Regions from separate parts of the Metabacillus sediminilitoris genome, predicted to be linked through region 2. Evidence: riboswitches for the same ligand, from Rfam matches in the RefSeq annotation. Region 2 holds a riboswitch; the other holds the start of a gene.
The links. Region 2 has a riboswitch for cyclic di-AMP ahead of GMB29_RS22315 (APC family permease). Riboswitches for the same ligand answer to the same signal wherever they lie in the genome.
Positions count from the first base shown of each region.

Region 1 (9,406 bases), 770 kb from region 2:
AGATTGCTGGAACGATGTATTCAAGTGAGATTGATCATGCAGCACAGGAGATCTTTAACAAAACAATCATTGTGATAGTTGTCTCACTACTATTAGGCGGCTTTGTTATTTTTTGTATTATTAAGTTTATCCTTAATCCGATAAGATCACTTGTAATATCAGCTGAGCGAATTAGTAATGGAGATTTAACAGAGGAAATTAGTAGTGATTCTAATGATGAAGTTGGCATGCTGACCAAAAGCTTTAAAAATATGGTTGATAATCTGCGGACAGTTATTATGAATTTACAAACGGCATCTGAACGTGTTAGTTCCTCCTCAGAGGAATTGATTGCAAGTGCAGACCAAACAACGATAGGAACAAAGCAGGTTACAGAAGTCATGCAGCAAGTAGCAGTAGGTGCTGAAAATCAAACAACACAATTAGAGGCAAATACTCAAGCACTTGAAGAAGTCCTTCACGGTGTATTGCTAATTGCAGGAAGCTCTTCAAATGTTTCTGAAATGGCTCATGAAACGGTGAAAGAAGCAGAGATAGGTGCAAAGTTTGTAAAAGACAATCTTGAACAAATGAAATTCATCCATGAATCAGTGACTGAATCGAATAAAGTTATTCGATCATTGTCGAATCGATCAAAAGAAATTGGGAAAATCCTTGATGCAATATCTGACATTGCTGCCCAAACAAATTTACTTGCACTAAATGCAGCAATTGAAGCGGCTAGAGCCGGTGAGCATGGAAGGGGATTTGCAGTTGTTGCAGATGAAGTAAGGAAATTAGCTGAACAATCTCAAGAATCGGCCGGTCAAATTTCAACGATCATTTCTTCTATTCAACAAGATACAACAAAGTCTGTTGATATCATGAACGATGTTTCTAAAAATGCAAAAGATGGTCTGGCTATTTCAACCGAAACATCTGAAAAATTTGATGCTATTATGATTAGCATGAACGCAATGACACCACAAATTGAAGAAGTTTCAGCAACTGTTCAGCAAATGTCTGCTGCTATTCAAGAAGTGAGTGCTTCTGCGAACGAGATTACAATTATTGCCAAAGAAAGTTCGGCGACTTCAGAGGAAGTAGCAGCGACGACAGAACAACAGTTAGCCTCAATGGAGGAAATTACTCTTGCTGCTAAATCTTTAACAACAATGGCTGAAGAACTGCAAGCCCTTATAGAGAAGTTTAAAGTATAAGCAAATGAATTTATGATAAAGAGGCAGCGATTAATGTTGCCTCTTTAATTATCCGTATTTGTTGGAAAATTCTTATAATGGAATTTGAAATTTGGTATGATTTACATATAAATGGTTGATTTTATTGTCATTTTAGTTTATTTAACTATTTCTTTATAAATCCGAAAATGAAAGGATAAGTGAAAAATGAATCATATTAAGACAGCTGTTATTGAGGATGCTTCAGAAATACTTGCATTGCAAAAAATAGCATATAAAAGTGAAGCTGAAGCAGCAGGTGATTACACGATTCAACCAATGACGCAAACACTGGAGGGTTTAGAAAATGAATTTAATCGTTATCTCGTTCTAAAATATATCCACAATGATAAAATAATTGGTTCAGTAAGGGCAAACGCGGCAGATGGAACATGCAGGATAAGTAAATTAATGGTCCATCCAGATTTTCAAAATAAGGGAATTGGAAAAGTCTTAATGAAAGAAATTGAAAGTAAATTTATAAATAAACGGTATGAACTTTTTACTGGCAGTCAAAGTTTAAAAAATATTTCATTTTATGAAAAGTTAGGTTATCAAGCTTTTAAAACGGAGAAATTAGATAGGGAGGAGACAGTATTTGTCTTCATGGAAAAACGGAACGTGAAAAGGGCCTGACATATTATCAAGTCAGGCCCACATCTTTCGTTTTTTTAATCAAAATGAGATCATGCATATAATTTGATTATCTTTTTAGAGAAAATAATTTTAAGATAGGATGTTTTTTCTTATCAATGATTTTTACCTCATTCATAATCAAATCATCTTCGTGGTCTGCTAACCATTTCTTTAGTTCATATTTATCATGACAATTCGTTAAATAGGTTTGGCCGCCTTTTCCAACGGCACTAACAACAAATCGATGAGTTGTTTTTCCCATAGCTTCCACCCTTATTAAAATTTCATGAGAATCAGTTGCACTTAAATTCACTGTAATATTCAAAGCATGTAAGTAAACAATCTATAAATCTTAAATAATCAGAAACTGACAAATTATTATTTTGTGCTTTCTATCATTTTTTCGAAATTTTTATCCAAAATAAATACCTCAATTCGTTCACCTGTCTTTGTACTAATATCACTGTGAGAGGAAAGAACCTTACAACCAGTATATTCTTCAACAATTTTTTCATAATCATTACTGTACATTTCACGAAGAAGTGCACGCATTTTTTTTACTAGTTTTTTTCCTGAATCACGATTCACAAGGTGCTTTTCTTCAACTGTCAGAACACCTTTGAAACGAGTAATCAACATATCACTAATAATATACGTTTTTGCTTCCTGTGGGCCCCTGCCGATTAGATCACGCTGGAACTTAATAAATGCTGCACTGATTTCAGACTCTAATTTCTTTTTGGATTGTAGCATATTGCCTCCGTTACATTTCTGTAATTTATGGGATTTATCATAATGTCCAAATGAAGATCTTGTCAATATAATTTTATTATCTTGCAAAATATATAGTATTATAAAGAAAAATAGAGCATGGTGTATTTAATTTAGGAAAATGAAGGTAAATCGATGAATTTAGTTGTTTTTGGTTATTGTTTGGGGTTTACAACGAACAAAAGCGAGCGTAAAATAATCCTGATCAATAACAAATTCATAACAGTCTAATCTCAAGAAATTGAGAACGGAGGACCCATTTTTTTGGGGTTAATTCTGCAAATGCAGAAGGGATGTGATACTCTTTCGCCATCCTACCCGTCAGCTAACTTCGTCGGCTAAAGCGAAGGAGGTCATAAGACCACCTTATTTCAGGGGGCTTTTTTGTGTGTAAAGCAAAAGAGCAGCTTGAGCGATACGTAGGTCTTTTTTTCATACCTATATTTGAAAAAGATTCGTGGAAGACAGAACGCAAAGAAAGCCTGAAGGCTAGCTGGGCGTTAAGTAGACCAATGGGTTCTTTTTCTCCAATACAAATAGTTTGCTTTTACAATACGTTCAATCTTTCTTTTACTGATCATACAGATCAAATAAGAATGATTGTACAATTGCATTACAAACTTTGGAGAAAAAGGTAACCATTGGTCTTTTTTAATGAAAATGATTCAAATAATTAGTAAAGAGGTAGGAGAAAGTATTAAAGAGTTCTTAAATTTTAGTGAAAAATCTTTATGTTTCAGAACGTTTACATAATTATTTTTGGGGTAAATCGCCAAAATTTACACATTAGGAGAAGACAATGAAAAAATTAAACATTACTCTTGATCCGCCGAAAATTCTTGTATTAGGCTTTGCGATGCTCATTCTTTTAGGGACATTTTTATTGACTCTTCCTATCGCGACAGAAGATGGCAACGGACTTTCGTTTATTAACGCTTTATTTACTGCTACTTCTGCAACATGTGTGACAGGTCTTGTTGTGGTAGATACAGCAGATACATTTTCGATGTTTGGTGAGTTGGTAATAATAACGCTCATTCAAATTGGCGGATTAGGTTTTATGTCATTTGCAACTTTTTTCTTTTTCTTATTAGGGAAAAAGATTTCATTAAAAGAAAGATTACTATTAAAAGAATCATTAAATAATCTAACAATCGAAGGGATTGTAAAGTTTGTAAGGCGAATTTTAATATTTACGGCAGTAATTGAAAGTGTTGGTGGAATAATATTAGCCATTCGTTTTTCTTTTGACATGTCAATTGGGAAAGCTGTTTATTATGGCTTTTTCCATGCGATATCAATGTTTAATAATGCCGGTTTTGATTTAATGGGTGGATTTCGGAGTCTTACACCTTACGTAGATGATCCAACAGTCGTACTTACAGTGTGCTCCCTAATTACATTAGGCGGGTTAGGATTTATTGTGATGAACGAACTTTATGAATATCGTGATACCCATAGATTATCCATGCATGCGAAGGTAGTATTGTTTACAACGATCATATTAACATGTAGTGCAACCATATTTATCTTCTTTTTAGAATACAAGAATACGTTAGCACCATTATCCATTTCAGGAAAAGGCTTAGGAGCATTATTTCAAGCTGTCACTCCGCGTACAGCTGGTGCTAATACGTTGCCAATTGGAGATTTAACCCAATCAACATTATTCCTGACGATCATATTTATGTTTATTGGTGCCGGCCCCGGATCAACTGCCGGTGGTATTAAAATAACTACTTTTGTTGTATTAATTGCATCTGTCTGGTCTCAAATTCGAGGGAAAGAGGATGTTGTATTATTTAAACGACGTATAGTAATGGAAACAATACTAAAAGCACTAACTGTAACAGTTAGTGGGTTATTTCTGGTCATCATCATGACAATGCTGCTTAGTATCACTGAAAAGGATTTCGATTTTCTTATGTATTTATTTGAGGCTACATCTGCCTTTGGGACAGTAGGGCTATCAATGGGATTAACACCGGAACTATCTCCTCTTGGCAAATTACTTATTATTTTTACGATGTTTGCTGGTAGACTTGGTCCATTAACAATTGGCTTTGCTATCGCGATGAGGCGGAAACCAGATGCATTCCGTCATCCTAGAGGAAAGATTATGATCGGTTAATCGAAGAGAAGGGAGTGTAAGTTAATTGGCTAAACGACAATATGCAGTTATAGGATTAGGAAGATTCGGAGTAAGTGTAGCAAGAAGATTACAAGAGGCTGGGCAAGAGGTTTTAGGAATGGATGTAAATGAGGAACGAGTGGATGAAGCTGTATCTTATGTAACACATGCAGTCGTGGCTGATACCACAGAAGAAAAGGCACTAATTTCTGTAGGTATTCGCAATTTTGATTGTGTTATTGTAGCAATTGGAAATGATATGCAGTCGAGTATTTTAACTGTGCTGCTCTTAAAGGAACTAGGTGTTAAAAAAGTTATTGCAAAGGCTTTAGGGAAAAACCATGGTCAAGTATTAGATAAGGTAGGGGCTGATTGGATTATTTATCCTGAACGTGACATGGGAGAACGTGTTGCTAATCAGTTACTATCACCAAATATGTTAAATTACATTGAATTGTCAAAAGAATATAATATAGAAGAAATTATTGTTCCATCATGGATGGCAGAAAAGAGTTTAAGGGACCTTGACATAAGGGCTAAATATAATGTTAGTGTAATCGCCATTGTTAGGGATGGAAATATCATCATATCACCTTCACCAGATCAAAATATTCATAATGGAGATTTATTAGTCGTAATAGGAAATAGGGAAGATCTTGCAGACTTTTCAAACTTGGAATGATAGAAAGGTCAATTTTAAGGACCTTTCTTCTATTTTTAATAAATAACATCTAATTCAAGAAATTGGATATATAGTTAATGGGATTCAAGTAGATTAAATTCGAAATTTTTATTAAGGGGATATTCTATTTTAGAATATTCCCTATTATTATTTTTTCTTTAACTGTAGAAGAAACAAAAAGATCTAAAGTAATTCAAAGTCTTGTCAAATTACATAAAGCTCCATAAATCCGTAATGAAAAATGAAGAATATCCGATGATGAATACAAATAACCCCGGTTTTGAACCGGGGTCATTTGTTTATCTAAGCTATTATTCTTTGAATCATCACGAATTTTCGTGACTAATTTAGCTAGTAAATATGTTTTGGAAGATTCGAAAAAGGGAAGAAAATGATGGAAAGAGTAAGACGAGCTCGAAATAAGGAACAAGTAATTGTTATTAATCAAATTAGTCATTTCAATTCAAGTCATTTTCTATTTAAAAGAGATAAATTCTATTTTCCTATTATTTATGATATAAAAATGATTTTTACCTTTATGTCATAAATGCTTATGTAACATTTTTACAAACAAGAATGATAATAGGAGGTTTTGTTAATGGGAGAAACAGCACAGCAATTAAAACTTATAGAAGATCAACAAGTAGAACAAATTCGTCCTTCTTATTGCATGCATGATATTTACGGAAAAGGTTTTATTTATAATCCAAAGTTATTTGCAGATGATTATCAGCATTTTGCTGGGGATTTGCAGAGCTTAGAAGCATTAACAGGGCGAGAACTTAGTGTAATTGGAGATATGCCGGTTATTTGCCATGCAGGTGCTGTCACAAAACAAGCATTATCATTGCTTAGAAAAGCGGGATTACACGTACCGACTGTTCAATATACTTACAGAACAGATAATGAATATCTGCAGTTGTTAAAAAAATTAGATAAAAAGAAGAAAAAATTAATCTTTCAATATCCACATCCGCAAGAAGAGGTTCCGCCAAATTTATCGTGGATTGAACCAGAACTGTTAGCATATTTATGTGATAAAAGAAGTATACCTGACCTAGTTCCCCCTGAAAATGTGCCTAAACGGAAAAAGATGAGCCTAAAGCAAATTTTGGAAGAAAAACCGGAACTGCCAATTGTCTTAAAAACGGGTGATGGCCGACCTACTTCAGGGGGATGCGGAGTCCTTCTTGTTGAAGAGGAAAAACAGCTATATGAAATCGACGAATCGTTTGGAGATTTATCTGAAATAATCGTAGAAGAATGGATACGATATGATGAAAATATCTCAGTTCATTATATGGTGAGCAAAAATGGGGAAATCAATTTCCTTGGTAAGTCAGAGCAAGTTGTTAATAAAGAAGGATGCTTCCGCGGAAGTTGGATCACTGTAGATGTTGAAGACAAAATAGCAGATATTGTTGAAACTGGCTATATAGTTATGAAGAATGTTGCGGAGAAAGGGTATGTTGGTGTTGCTGGTTTTGATGTCCTTATCCGCGGTGATCGTTATTATTTTATTGATTTAAATATTCGTTTTAATGCTTCAACATGCGGATTGTTTTTATATCATGAACTTCAAAAAAAATATGGAAAAGCAGTCGTGCGTCTTTGTAATCTAGAATGGGAAAAAGATTTTATTCAAATCGTACCCGTGATTGAAAAATACATGTCAAATAATCAATTTGTTCCATTAAGCTTACTTGATGCAAGTTATTTTCCAGGAGAAAATCGACCATCAAAAGTGATTGGCCTCGTAATTGGGGACTCTGTTAATGAGGTAGAGAGTGTGATGGATTTAATGGCGAATGAAGGTCTTTATCCTCGAGAATAATAAAAATAGATCTGATTTACGCTTAGGTAATTTATCCCTAAGCGTTTTTTAATATATAAAATATTTTCAGGCACTAAACCGTTAACTTAAATAAAGGCTCTTTTCAAAGAGATTGTTGCTTTTAATAAGAAAACTATTTAAGGTTGATTGGAGCAGATTGTGAGACTCCTGCGGGAACAGCGGGACATGTGAGACTCAAGCAGGCGTTTACGCCGAGGAGGCTTACCGCCCGCCCTGCGGAAAGCTGACATCTCTCTCTGCAGTCAACTACACCGCACTACTTGGTAAATAGTAACAAAGTTTGCCGAAACAGCCTAAATAAAAGATCCAAATATTCATTTTTTAAAATAGGATATGACCGATTCTATTTGTAGGAATTCATTATAAAAATTAAGAAATAATAAAATGAAAACATCATATTAAAAATAAAGTGGGGGTTTGATGAAAAAGATTTCGACGATATTGCTTTGTATTTTTTGTTTATTTCTCCCAACACAAGTAATAGCTGTGAAAAAAGTACCGATATTAATTTATCATTCAATAGACAATTATAAGGGCCTTGGTTCTAGAGAGCTTTATGTAACGCCAAAAAGTTTTGAAGAGCAAATGATTTATTTACGTGATCATGGCTATACCTTATTAACCTTTGAGCGCTGGCAAGAAATTGATAACGTGAACAAACCGATAATCATAACCTTTGATGATGGGTATAAAAATAATTTAAACGCATTTGCCATTTTTAAAAAAGTGAATAATGAGCGTTTTAAAGCTTCAGGTACAATCTTTGTGATCTCTGACTTTATCGATCGTTCAAACCGCTTAACCAAGGCTGAATTAAAAATGCTTGCTGATTCAGGTCTTTTTTCTATTCAGTCTCACACGGCAACACATCCTGATTTGACAAAGATAAATAATTATGAATATGAACTGAAAGGATCGAAAGAAAAAATACAACAAATAACAGGGAAGCCAGTTATCGCTCTTTCATATCCTTATGGGAATTTTAATGACAAGGTTGTAGCTGAAACAAAAAAGTATTATTCATTTGGACTTACGACGACACCTGAACTATTTTCTAAAAAGAAAATAAGAGATGAGCTTTATTTATTACCAAGGATCTATATTACTTATTCTACAACACTTGATGATTTTAAAAAGATCGTTCAAATTGATGAAACTGTGAACTAAATTAATTACGTAAATGTTCTTAGCACCGAATATTCAGAGCTTATTAACAAGAAATGATACTGCTATGTCATTTCCTTTTTCTGTAATGGTTCACATACAAGGATAACTATAATGAATTCGTTCAAAAGTATATTGAAAGAGTATAACAGATTCCTTATGGTGATCCAAAAGATCCAAAAAGAATAATTGGCTCATAAATTAACGAAAATCAGGCTGATAAAGCAATGAAGATTATTGAAGACGCAAAAGGAGAAGGAATTCAATTAGCTTTAGAAGGCAAACGAATTGGAAACCTAATAACTCCGTTTGTCTTTATAAATGTAGATAACGACAGTAAACGAGCCCAAACGGAATTATTTGCTCCTATATCTACCATTATTAAAGCACAATCAGATGAAAATGCTATTAAATTAGCAAATGATACTGAATATGATTTAGTTCAGCTATATTTACGGGGAATCTAGAGCAAGGAAGAGAGTTAGGTTTACAAGTAGAAAGAGGAATGACCAATCTTAATGATCAAACGGTAATGATACTCAGACTGTACCATTCGGAAGTACAAAGGCAAGTGGAATGGGGGGATTTGGAAACATATTGATCGATAATGAATTCACTGGGACAAAGTGGATTTCGGTACAAACTGAATATCAAAATATCCTTTTTGAACAAGACAGTCTTTCTGTCTTGTTTTTATATTCAATTATGTAAAGAATAGCTCTAACTTGAACTTTTTTAATTAAATTGCGCAGAAAATAAGGTTAGCATATTTTCTACATGAAACAATAAAAATTAATTAGGAGTCTTTCAATATTCCAGCTAGAAAAAAGATACGTAGCCCAATAAGGATACAATCCAAATTGGATTCTCACTAATAATAGTACTTAGAAATCGATTCGACCTTAGTTATCATTTTTATTACTAAATTTTTAGCAAATAACTAAAGGAAA
Region 1 is NZ_CP046266.1:3,845,503-3,854,908, reverse strand. It holds gene GMB29_RS18450 (methyl-accepting chemotaxis protein) at 1-1,199, shown strand, start outside; gene GMB29_RS18445 (GNAT family N-acetyltransferase) at 1,386-1,853, shown strand; gene GMB29_RS18440 (hypothetical protein) at 1,921-2,115, opposite strand; gene GMB29_RS18435 (Na-translocating system protein MpsC family protein) at 2,232-2,606, opposite strand; cyclic di-AMP (ydaO/yuaA leader) riboswitch at 2,839-2,979, shown strand; gene GMB29_RS18430 (hypothetical protein) at 3,011-3,262, shown strand; gene GMB29_RS18425 (TrkH family potassium uptake protein) at 3,424-4,755, shown strand; gene GMB29_RS18420 (potassium channel family protein) at 4,781-5,437, shown strand; gene GMB29_RS18415 (ATP-grasp domain-containing protein) at 6,036-7,271, shown strand; gene GMB29_RS18410 (polysaccharide deacetylase family protein) at 7,713-8,459, shown strand; gene GMB29_RS18405 (aldehyde dehydrogenase family protein) at 8,684-8,923, shown strand.
Region 1: it holds a riboswitch for cyclic di-AMP, as region 2 does, so the genes downstream of both, GMB29_RS18430 (hypothetical protein) here and GMB29_RS22315 (APC family permease) in region 2, are expected to answer to the same signal.

Region 2 (9,406 bases):
TGAAGTGAAATCTTTATCGATCTGGATGACTTTAAAATGCGGGATAGTAAATGTACCTTACGGTGGCGGTAAAGGAGGAATTATTTGTGATCCTCGAAATATGTCTTTTCCAGAGCTTGAGCGATTGAGCAGAGGATATGTTAGGGCGATTAGTCAAATTGTAGGTCCTACGAAAGACATTCCAGCACCAGATGTATTCACAAACTCGCAAATTATGGCATGGATGATGGATGAGTACAGTCGAATTCGTGAATTTGATTCACCTGGATTTATTACTGGTAAGCCTGTTGTATTAGGTGGTTCTCATGGTCGTGAAACTGCTACAGCTATGGGTGTAACGATTTGTATCGAAGAAGCAGCTAAACGCAGAGAAATGAATCTTGTCGGAGCAAAAATAATTGTTCAAGGTTTCGGGAACGCAGGCGGATACTTAGCGAAATTTTTATCAGACCGCGGAGCTAAAATTATCGGGATTTCCGATGCTGTTGGAGCATTATATGATGAAAATGGTCTGGACATTGAATATTTACTTGATCGACGTGATTCTTTTGGAACAGTAACGAATTTATTTCAAAATACAATTTCAAATAAAGATTTACTTGAGCGTGAGTGTGACATTTTAATCCCTGCAGCTATTTCAAATCAAATTACGGTTGAAAATGCACATAATATTAAGGCGAAAATTGTAGTTGAGGCAGCAAATGGTCCCACTACGATGGAAGCAACTAAAATTTTAACTGAACGAGGAGTATTAATTGTTCCAGATGTATTGGCAAGTTCAGGTGGTGTAACTGTTTCTTACTTTGAATGGGTACAAAATAATTTAGGTTATTACTGGACGGAAGAAGAAGTATTAGAAAAACTACGTGCGAAAATAGTAGATGCATTTAACGCAGTTATTCAAACAGCATCTGTTCATAAAGTCGATACTCGCTTAGCGGCATATATGGTTGGCGTACAAAAAACAGCTGAAGCATCAAGATTTAGGGGCTGGATTTAAGGAGGAATAAACTGTGGGTTACTATCGAATTATAGACAGTCTTGCTGATGGAATTGTTGAAGAAGTATTCATTAAAGAGGGAAGTTTTGTTTACGAGTGGGAACCTTTATTTCTTATTAAAACCCCAAATGGAGCAATAAGAAAAGTAGAACAAGGTGTTAGTGGCATCATTTCAAGGGTTAATGTAAAGCCTGGTGATAATGTTTTTTCAATGATGACACTTGCTGTTATTGAGGAAGATTTACTGCCATCTGGTTGTGATTAATGCATCAATAAATACTATGAAAAACATTTTAGGAGGAGAATCCATGTTACCAACATATAAACATGAACCATTTACTGATTTTACTGTAGAAGAAAATCGAGTAGCTTTTGAAGAGGCGTTAAGAAAGGTAGAAAGTGAATTAGGAAAAGAATATCCATTAATTGTGAATGGTGAGCGTATTACAACAGAAGCAAAAATCACTTCTATTAATCCATCAAAAAAAGCTGAAGTTGTTGGTTATGTTTCAAAGGCCAATAAAGAAATTGCAGAACAAGCTATTCAAGCTGCAGATGAGGCTTTCAAAACATGGAAAAAGGTTAATCCAGAAGAAAGAGCTAATATCTTAATCCGTACAGCTGCAATCCTACGTCGCCGTAAACATGAATTCTCTGCTTTGCTTGTAAAAGAAGCAGGTAAACCATGGAGAGAAGCAGATGCAGATACTGCTGAAGCAATCGATTTTCTTGAATATTACGCACGTCAAATGATTGAGTTAAAAGACGGTAAGAAAGTAAATAGCCGTGAAGGTGAACAAAACAGATATATCTATACACCAACTGGAGTTTGTGTAACAATTTCACCATGGAATTTCGCGTTAGCTATTATGGCTGGAACTACTGTAGCACCAATCGTAACTGGTAATACAGTATTATTAAAACCTGCGAGTACAACACCTGTAGTAGCGTATAAATTTGTTGAAGCACTTGAAGAAGCAGGTCTTCCTAAAGGAGTAGTAAACTATATTCCAGGTAGCGGTGCAGAGGTAGGAGATTACTTAGTTGACCACCCTAAAACAAGCTTAATCACATTTACAGGATCACGTGACGTAGGTGTTCGCTTATATGAAAGAGCTGCTGTTGTTCACCCTGGTCAAAACCACTTAAAACGCGTTATTGTTGAATTAGGTGGAAAAGATACAGTTGTTGTTGATCGTGAAGCAGATTTAGAATTAGCAGCACAATCAATCGTTGTATCTGCTTTCGGTTTCTCAGGACAAAAATGTTCAGCTGGTTCACGTGCAGTTATTCACCAAGATGTATATGATCAAGTATTAGAAAGAGTTGTTGAACTCACAAAAGAACTTTCACTTGGTGAACCAACAACGAATAATGTTTACATGGGACCAGTTGTTGATAAAGCTGCGTTTGATAAAATTATGAGCTATATCGAAATTGGTAAAGAAGAAGGTCGTATTCTAACAGGTGGTGAAGGTGATGATTCGAAAGGATTCTTTATCCAACCTACTGTTATAGCTGATTTAGACCCAAATGGAAGAATTATGCAGGAAGAAATCTTTGGACCAGTTGTCGGCTTTAGTAAAGCAAAAGACTTTGACGATGCAATTGAAATTGCAAACAATACTGAATACGGTCTTACTGGGGCAGTAATTACAAATAACCGTGCTCATATCGAACAAGCGAAACAAGATTTCCAAGTTGGTAATCTTTACTTTAACCGTAACTGTACTGGAGCAATCGTTGGATATCACCCATTCGGTGGCTTTAAAATGTCTGGTACAGATTCAAAAGCCGGCGGACCTGATTACTTAGTTCTTCATATGCAAGCTAAAACAATTTCTGAAATGTACTAATAGATCGAAACTTCCCTACTTCCAATAACAAGTAGGGAAGTTTTTTTGTAACTTTCATAACAGGCAGTAATACTTATCGCTAAAGCTTCATGTCATACAAAGAAAATAGGCAGATATCTGCCTGGAATGCTCGAAGTTCTAATCGGGGGTAAAAGTCACCCCAAGCGAATGAAAGTCTCGCTTTATCAAGAAAAACTATGATATGATAGAATATATTTTATTGTGTAAAGGAGATCATTATGGGAAAAATACTTGTTTTTGGTCATAAAAATCCGGATACAGATACAATCTGTTCTGCTATTGCGTACGCTGAGTTAAAAAACAAACTTGGCCAAAATGCTGAACCAGTCCGTTTAGGTGAAGTAAGTGGTGAAACACAATATGCACTTGATACCTTTAAAAAAGCTGCTCCACGCTTAGTAGAAAAAGTAGCAGGTGAAGCAAAAGAAGTTATTTTAGTTGACCATAACGAACGTCAACAAAGTGCAGATGATATTGATGAGGTTCGAGTTCTAGAAGTAATCGATCATCATCGTATTGCAAACTTTGAAACAAGTGATCCATTGTATTACCGTGCTGAGCCTGTTGGTTGTACAGCAACAATTCTTAACAAACTATATAAAGAAAATGGCGTTGAAATTGAGAAAGAAACAGCAGGATTAATGTTATCAGCGATCATCTCTGACTCATTATTATTCAAATCACCTACATGCACACAAGAAGATATCGATGCAGCGAAAGAGTTAGCAGAAATCGCTGACGTTGATGCGAATACATATGGCTTAGAAATGCTAAAAGCCGGTGCTGATTTAAGTGATAAAACAGTTGAACAATTAATCTCAATTGATGCAAAAGAATTCCAAATGGGTTCAAGCAAAGTAGAAATTGGACAAGTTAATGCAGTTGATACAAATGATGTCCTTGTTCATAAAACAGAATTAGAAGCAGCACTTTCTAAAGTAATTGCTGACAAAGGATTAGATCTATTCTTATTTGTTGTAACTGATATTTTAACGAATGATTCAGTTGCCCTTGCAATTGGAAAAGAAGCAAATAAAGTAGAGAAAGCTTTCAATGTTACACTAGATAATAATCAAGCAACACTTAAAGGTGTTGTATCACGTAAAAAACAAATCGTTCCTGTGTTAACAGAAGCGTTTACAAAATAAGTTAGAGTGAAAGCCACAGACCTAATAAATCTGTGGCTTTTATTATTTAGGATTATGGAATGTAACGGTTTGTTTGTCCTTTTCCTCTGCTATACCCGGTTCTTATTGCATTTAAGGATGAGCATAAAGAGATTTAATTGTTTTATGTGTACAGATAACACGAAGAGTTCATATGATTTTATTACTTCTTATAGTATAATAACGGAGATTAAGAAAATGTTGGAAAGGCGGATTAACATGATTCAATTAAGTATTTCAATTTTAATAATGTTGATTTCACCTGTTCTGACATTTGGAGACAATGCGCAATTGAATCCATTAGAAGAATCATCCTATACACTTCTTGATCGTGATCATAAAGTCCAAATTGTAAATAATGCATCTAGCCTTAAGCTGTTTTTAATGAAGACCTTCGTGACTTTTAATAGTCTTAAGGATAGTGCGAAAGTTACAATGCTTCTTGATCAGCAGTTAAAAAACTTCATTGAATATCTTCCTTATGATAAGCCGTTTTTGGTTGTGAAGAAATTCCAAGCTAATTATTTATCTTAAGTAAAAATTAGTACGAACATCATATGCTATAGCAAAAAACAATCAGTCTTATAATAAGGAGAATGTTACATAAATGATTAAAAAAAATCGAATAGTTGCCTTTTTAATATTTCTTGTTGTCTTTACTAGTGTGATGCTAACAACATCAAAAGATATTTTAAATAATATTAAGCTCGGCTTGGATTTACAAGGTGGATTTGAGATCCTTTATGAAGTGAATCCTGCAAAAGAGGGACAAGTTATTGATGAAAAGGCACTTGCAGCTACCGCAGAAGCGCTTGATAGACGTGTAAATATTTTAGGTGTAAGCGAGCCGAATATCCAAATAGAAGGCGAAAACCGAATTCGTGTTCAATTAGCTGGTGTTGAAGACCAAAACGAAGCAAGGGAAATACTATCAACAGAGGCAAACCTCTCTTTCCGTGATGCAAATGATCGTCTCATGATGGATGGTACTGACTTAGCAGAAGGCGGTGCTGAACAAACTTTTGACGAGAATGGCAAACCAAGTGTTTCGATAAAGCTAAAAAGTGCCGATAAATTTCGTGATGTGACAGAAGAGATTGTGAAACAAGCTCCTAACAATGTATTAGTTATTTGGCTTGATCATGAAGAAGGTAAAGATTCATTTGTGGAAGAGAGTACAAAGTCACAACCAAAATATATTTCTGCTCCAGTTGTAAGTCAAGTATTTAATCAGGATACGGTATCAATTGTAGGGGATTTTACTCTAGAAGAAGCGCAAAATTTAGCAGATATTCTGAATGCAGGGGCACTGCCTGTTAAACTTGATGAAATCTACTCAACTTCAGTAGGTGCATCATTTGGTGAACAAGCAATGGATAAAACTGTATTTGCAGGCATTATTGGTGTACTAGCTGTTTTTGTCTTTATGATTGCTTATTACAGATTTCCAGGTTTTATTGCCACAATTACATTAACGGTTTATAGCTATTTGACTCTCCTATTATTTGATTGGATGAATGTCGTATTAACGTTACCAGGTATTGCAGCTCTTATTTTAGGTGTTGGTATGGCTGTAGATGCCAATATAATCACATATGAACGAATAAGAGAGGAAATCAAAGTCGGAAAATCCATACAAGCGGCATTCAAGGCAGGTAACCAAAGCTCTTTTTCAGCCGTTACAGATGCTAATTTAACGACACTTTTAGCTTCTGCTGTGCTATTCTTTTATGGAACAAGCTCAGTTAAAGGTTTTGCGACAAGTTTGATCATTGGGATTCTTGGAAGTTTTATCACAAATGTGTATCTTTCAAGATGGTTATTAGGTCTTTGGGTAAACAGCAGAATCTTTAATAATAAGCCTAACTGGTTTGGTGTCAAGAAAAAAGACATTCATCACATCTCAGAAAGCTTTGATACCCTTGATTTACCAACGAAATTTGATCGCTTTGATTTTGTGAAGCATCGTCGTAAGTTTTTTGCATTCTCAGGTGCTATATTGGTTTTAGGGATCATTCTTCTGTTCATACTTCGGTTGAATCTAGGTATTGATTTTACGAGTGGAACAAGAGTAGAATTGCTTTCTGACAGTCCTCTTAATACAGAGATGGTAGCTAGTGAGCTTGAAAAATTAGATCTGCCGACAGATGATATTGTTATTTCGGGAGAAAATAATAATTCAGCAGTGGCGCGTTTTAAAGGAATCTTGTCGAAATCCGAAATAGCCACTTTAAAAGATCACTTTAGTGATGAATTTGGAGCCGAACCTAATGTAAGCAGTGTTACACCGACTGTTGGGAAAGAGCTTGCTAAAAACGCGTTAACAGCACTACTTATTGCCATTGTCGGTTTAATCATTTTCGTCACATTACGTTTTGAACTGCGAATGGCTGTGTCGGCAGTAATCGCTCTCTTATATGCGACATTTTTCATTATTCCGTTCTTTAGTGTTACAGGTCTTGAAGTAGATATAACCTTTATTGCTGCCCTTTTAACCGTCGTTGGGTATTCAATAAACGATACGATCGTAACGTTTGACCGAATGCGTGAGAATATGCAAAGAAGAAGATATTTGAAAAAATATGAAGATATTGTTGAGGTTGTTAATACAAGTTTGCGCCAAACTTTAGGACGATCAGTAAACACTGTATTAATGGTTGCGATCACAGTAATCTCCTTACTCATTTTGGGAAGTGAGGCAATTCGACCATTCTCAATCGCCTTACTTGTTGGCTTAATCGTTGGAACATATTCTTCAATATTTATTGCTGCTCAATTATGGGTAGAGCTGAAACATAAAGAATTGAAGAAAAAAGGTGTTATTAAGACATTTAAGGAAAAACGTGTATATACAGATGAGCCGCAAGTATAATAAATAGTAAGAAAAAATGCACAAAGGCAAAAAACTTTGTGCATTTTTTATAGAAAAATGATTAATAACTGTTATTATTCAATTTTAGATTGCACACCTTGCTCCTCATTTTGTTCATCTAAAGAACCACCATATAATTCATTAATCTCTCTAGCTATCTCATCTAAAAACTCATCAGATAATAAAGGTTCAGTTTCCTTCTTCATAGAATCCACCTAACATTCCTTTTATTAAAGTATTCTTAACCTTTCCAATAGATTTATTCTTTTCCTGTATATTTAGTGTATTTAAAATAATAAGCAGGATTAAATAATAAATATTTTTATGAAGAAATTAACTATTTACTAAATATAATCATAGGAGTAATATATTCATCAGTTTCATATATCAAATCGCTTAATCCTTTAGGAACGGGGGACCCAATTTATGTGGATCTTTTATCCTCTTGGGGTGAATCCTATTTTAAGTAGGTAAGGATACTCTTTTGTCCTGAACCCGACAGCTAACTCCGTAAGCGTTATGAGAGGTCGGTGAAGCAGGTGAGACATCAAAACTAATGTCCACAGGGCTATTTACTATGCCTTGTGGGCTTTTTGTCGTTATTAAGATATTAAAAATTAATTAATTAACGGCTTATATGGAGTTACCTGGGGAATATATAAAATGAATTTAATACTAATTTGGTGGTGCAAAAATGATAGCTGCGATTAAACGATTTTTAATTGGTCGACCACTTAAGTCAACCGAATTAGGGGAACAAAAACTTAATAAAAAGAAAGCTCTTGCCATTTTATCTTCTGATGCTTTATCGTCAGTCGCATATGGCCCTGAACAGATCTTACTTGTTTTAGTAACAGTAAGTACGGTTGCTTTTTGGTATTCAATCCCGATTGCTATTGGGGTGCTTTTCCTATTAACGGCTCTTATTTTGTCTTACCGACAAATTATTTTTGCCTATCCGCACGGAGGGGGAGCATATGTCGTTTCGAAGGAAAACCTTGGTGTCAATCCTGGGTTAATTGCAGGGGGGTCGTTATTAGTCGATTATATACTTACCGTAGCAGTAAGTGTATCTGCTGGAACGGATGCGATTACTTCTGCTTTTCCAAACTTACATGACTATAATGTCCTAATTGCATGTATTTTGGTTATCTTTTTAACGATTTTAAATTTAAGGGGAATAACAGAGTCAGCCTCTGTGTTAGCTTATCCAGTTTACTTATTTGTATTGGCGTTATTTATTCTGATTGGAGTAGGAATTAATAATATACTAACTGGCAATGTCTCACCAGATTTACATTCACCTATAGGCACACCAGTAACTGGTATTACCTTATTTTTGCTGCTAAGAGCTTTTGCATCTGGGAGTTCAGCATTAACTGGTGTTGAAGCCATTTCTAACGCTATTCCTAACTTTAAAGATCCCGGTCCGAAAAATGCTGCAAAAACATTAATGGCAATGGGGATTTTACTAGCTATCTTATTTTCGGGAATCGTTTATTTAGCTTATTACTATGGCATTACACCAAAAGCTGAGGAGACGGTTGTCTCACAAATTGCTGCAGAAACGTTTGGAAGAAATTTCATGTACTATTTCATACAGGGAACAACAGCTATGATCCTTGTACTTGCTGCGAATACCGGATATTCAGCATTTCCATTACTCGCCTTTAACCTTGCTAAGGATAAATATATTGCAAGGATGTTTACGATAAGAGGCGATCGTTTAGGGTATTCAAATGGAATTATTTTTCTAGGAGCCGCATCAATTCTGTTAATCATTGTTTTTAAAGGCCAAACAGAACAATTGATACCACTTTATGCTGTAGGAGTTTTTATACCTTTTACATTATCTCAGACCGGGATGCTCGTAAAATGGATTCGAGAAAAGCCTAAAGGCTGGATTGTTAAATTAGTGATCAATTTCATTGGTGCCTTAATTAGTTTTCTAGTTATGTTAACATTTTTTATCACCAAATTTGGTCAAGTATGGTCTGTTTTAATTTTCTTACCATTACTTGTTATCATCTTTCATCGGATTAAAAGTCATTATTTGGCGGTAGGAAACCAGCTAAGGATAACAACTTGTGATCCTGTTAAACCAATTGAAGGAAATGTCATTATTGTACCTGTAGCTGGAATCACTCATGTGGTTGAAAACTCGCTAAACTATGCAAAGTCTCTTAAGGCAGATCAAATTATTGCGGTGTATGTTTCCTTTGAAAGAAAAGATGTAAAAACATTTGAAGAAAAATGGCAAAAATGGCAGCCTGATATAAGATTAGTTACACTTTACTCTTATTACAGAAGTATTATCCATCCGTTAAAAAAGTTCATTGACACAGTAGAACATAAAGCAAACGAATCGAACTATCGGGTAACTGTATTGATACCGCAGTTCATTCCAAAGAAAAAATGGCATAATATTCTTCACAATCAGTCAAGTTTACTCATTCGTGCAGTACTTCTTTATAGAAAGGATGTTATTGTC
Region 2 is NZ_CP046266.1:4,617,912-4,627,317, reverse strand. It holds gene GMB29_RS22350 (Glu/Leu/Phe/Val family dehydrogenase) at 1-1,000, shown strand, start outside; gene GMB29_RS22345 (biotin/lipoyl attachment domain-containing protein) at 1,014-1,265, shown strand; gene pruA (L-glutamate gamma-semialdehyde dehydrogenase) at 1,309-2,856, shown strand; gene GMB29_RS22335 (manganese-dependent inorganic pyrophosphatase) at 3,096-4,025, shown strand; gene GMB29_RS22330 (hypothetical protein) at 4,263-4,577, shown strand; gene secDF (protein translocase subunit SecDF) at 4,651-6,915, shown strand; gene GMB29_RS22320 (hypothetical protein) at 6,990-7,121, opposite strand; cyclic di-AMP (ydaO/yuaA leader) riboswitch at 7,299-7,446, shown strand; gene GMB29_RS22315 (APC family permease) at 7,610-9,406, shown strand, end outside.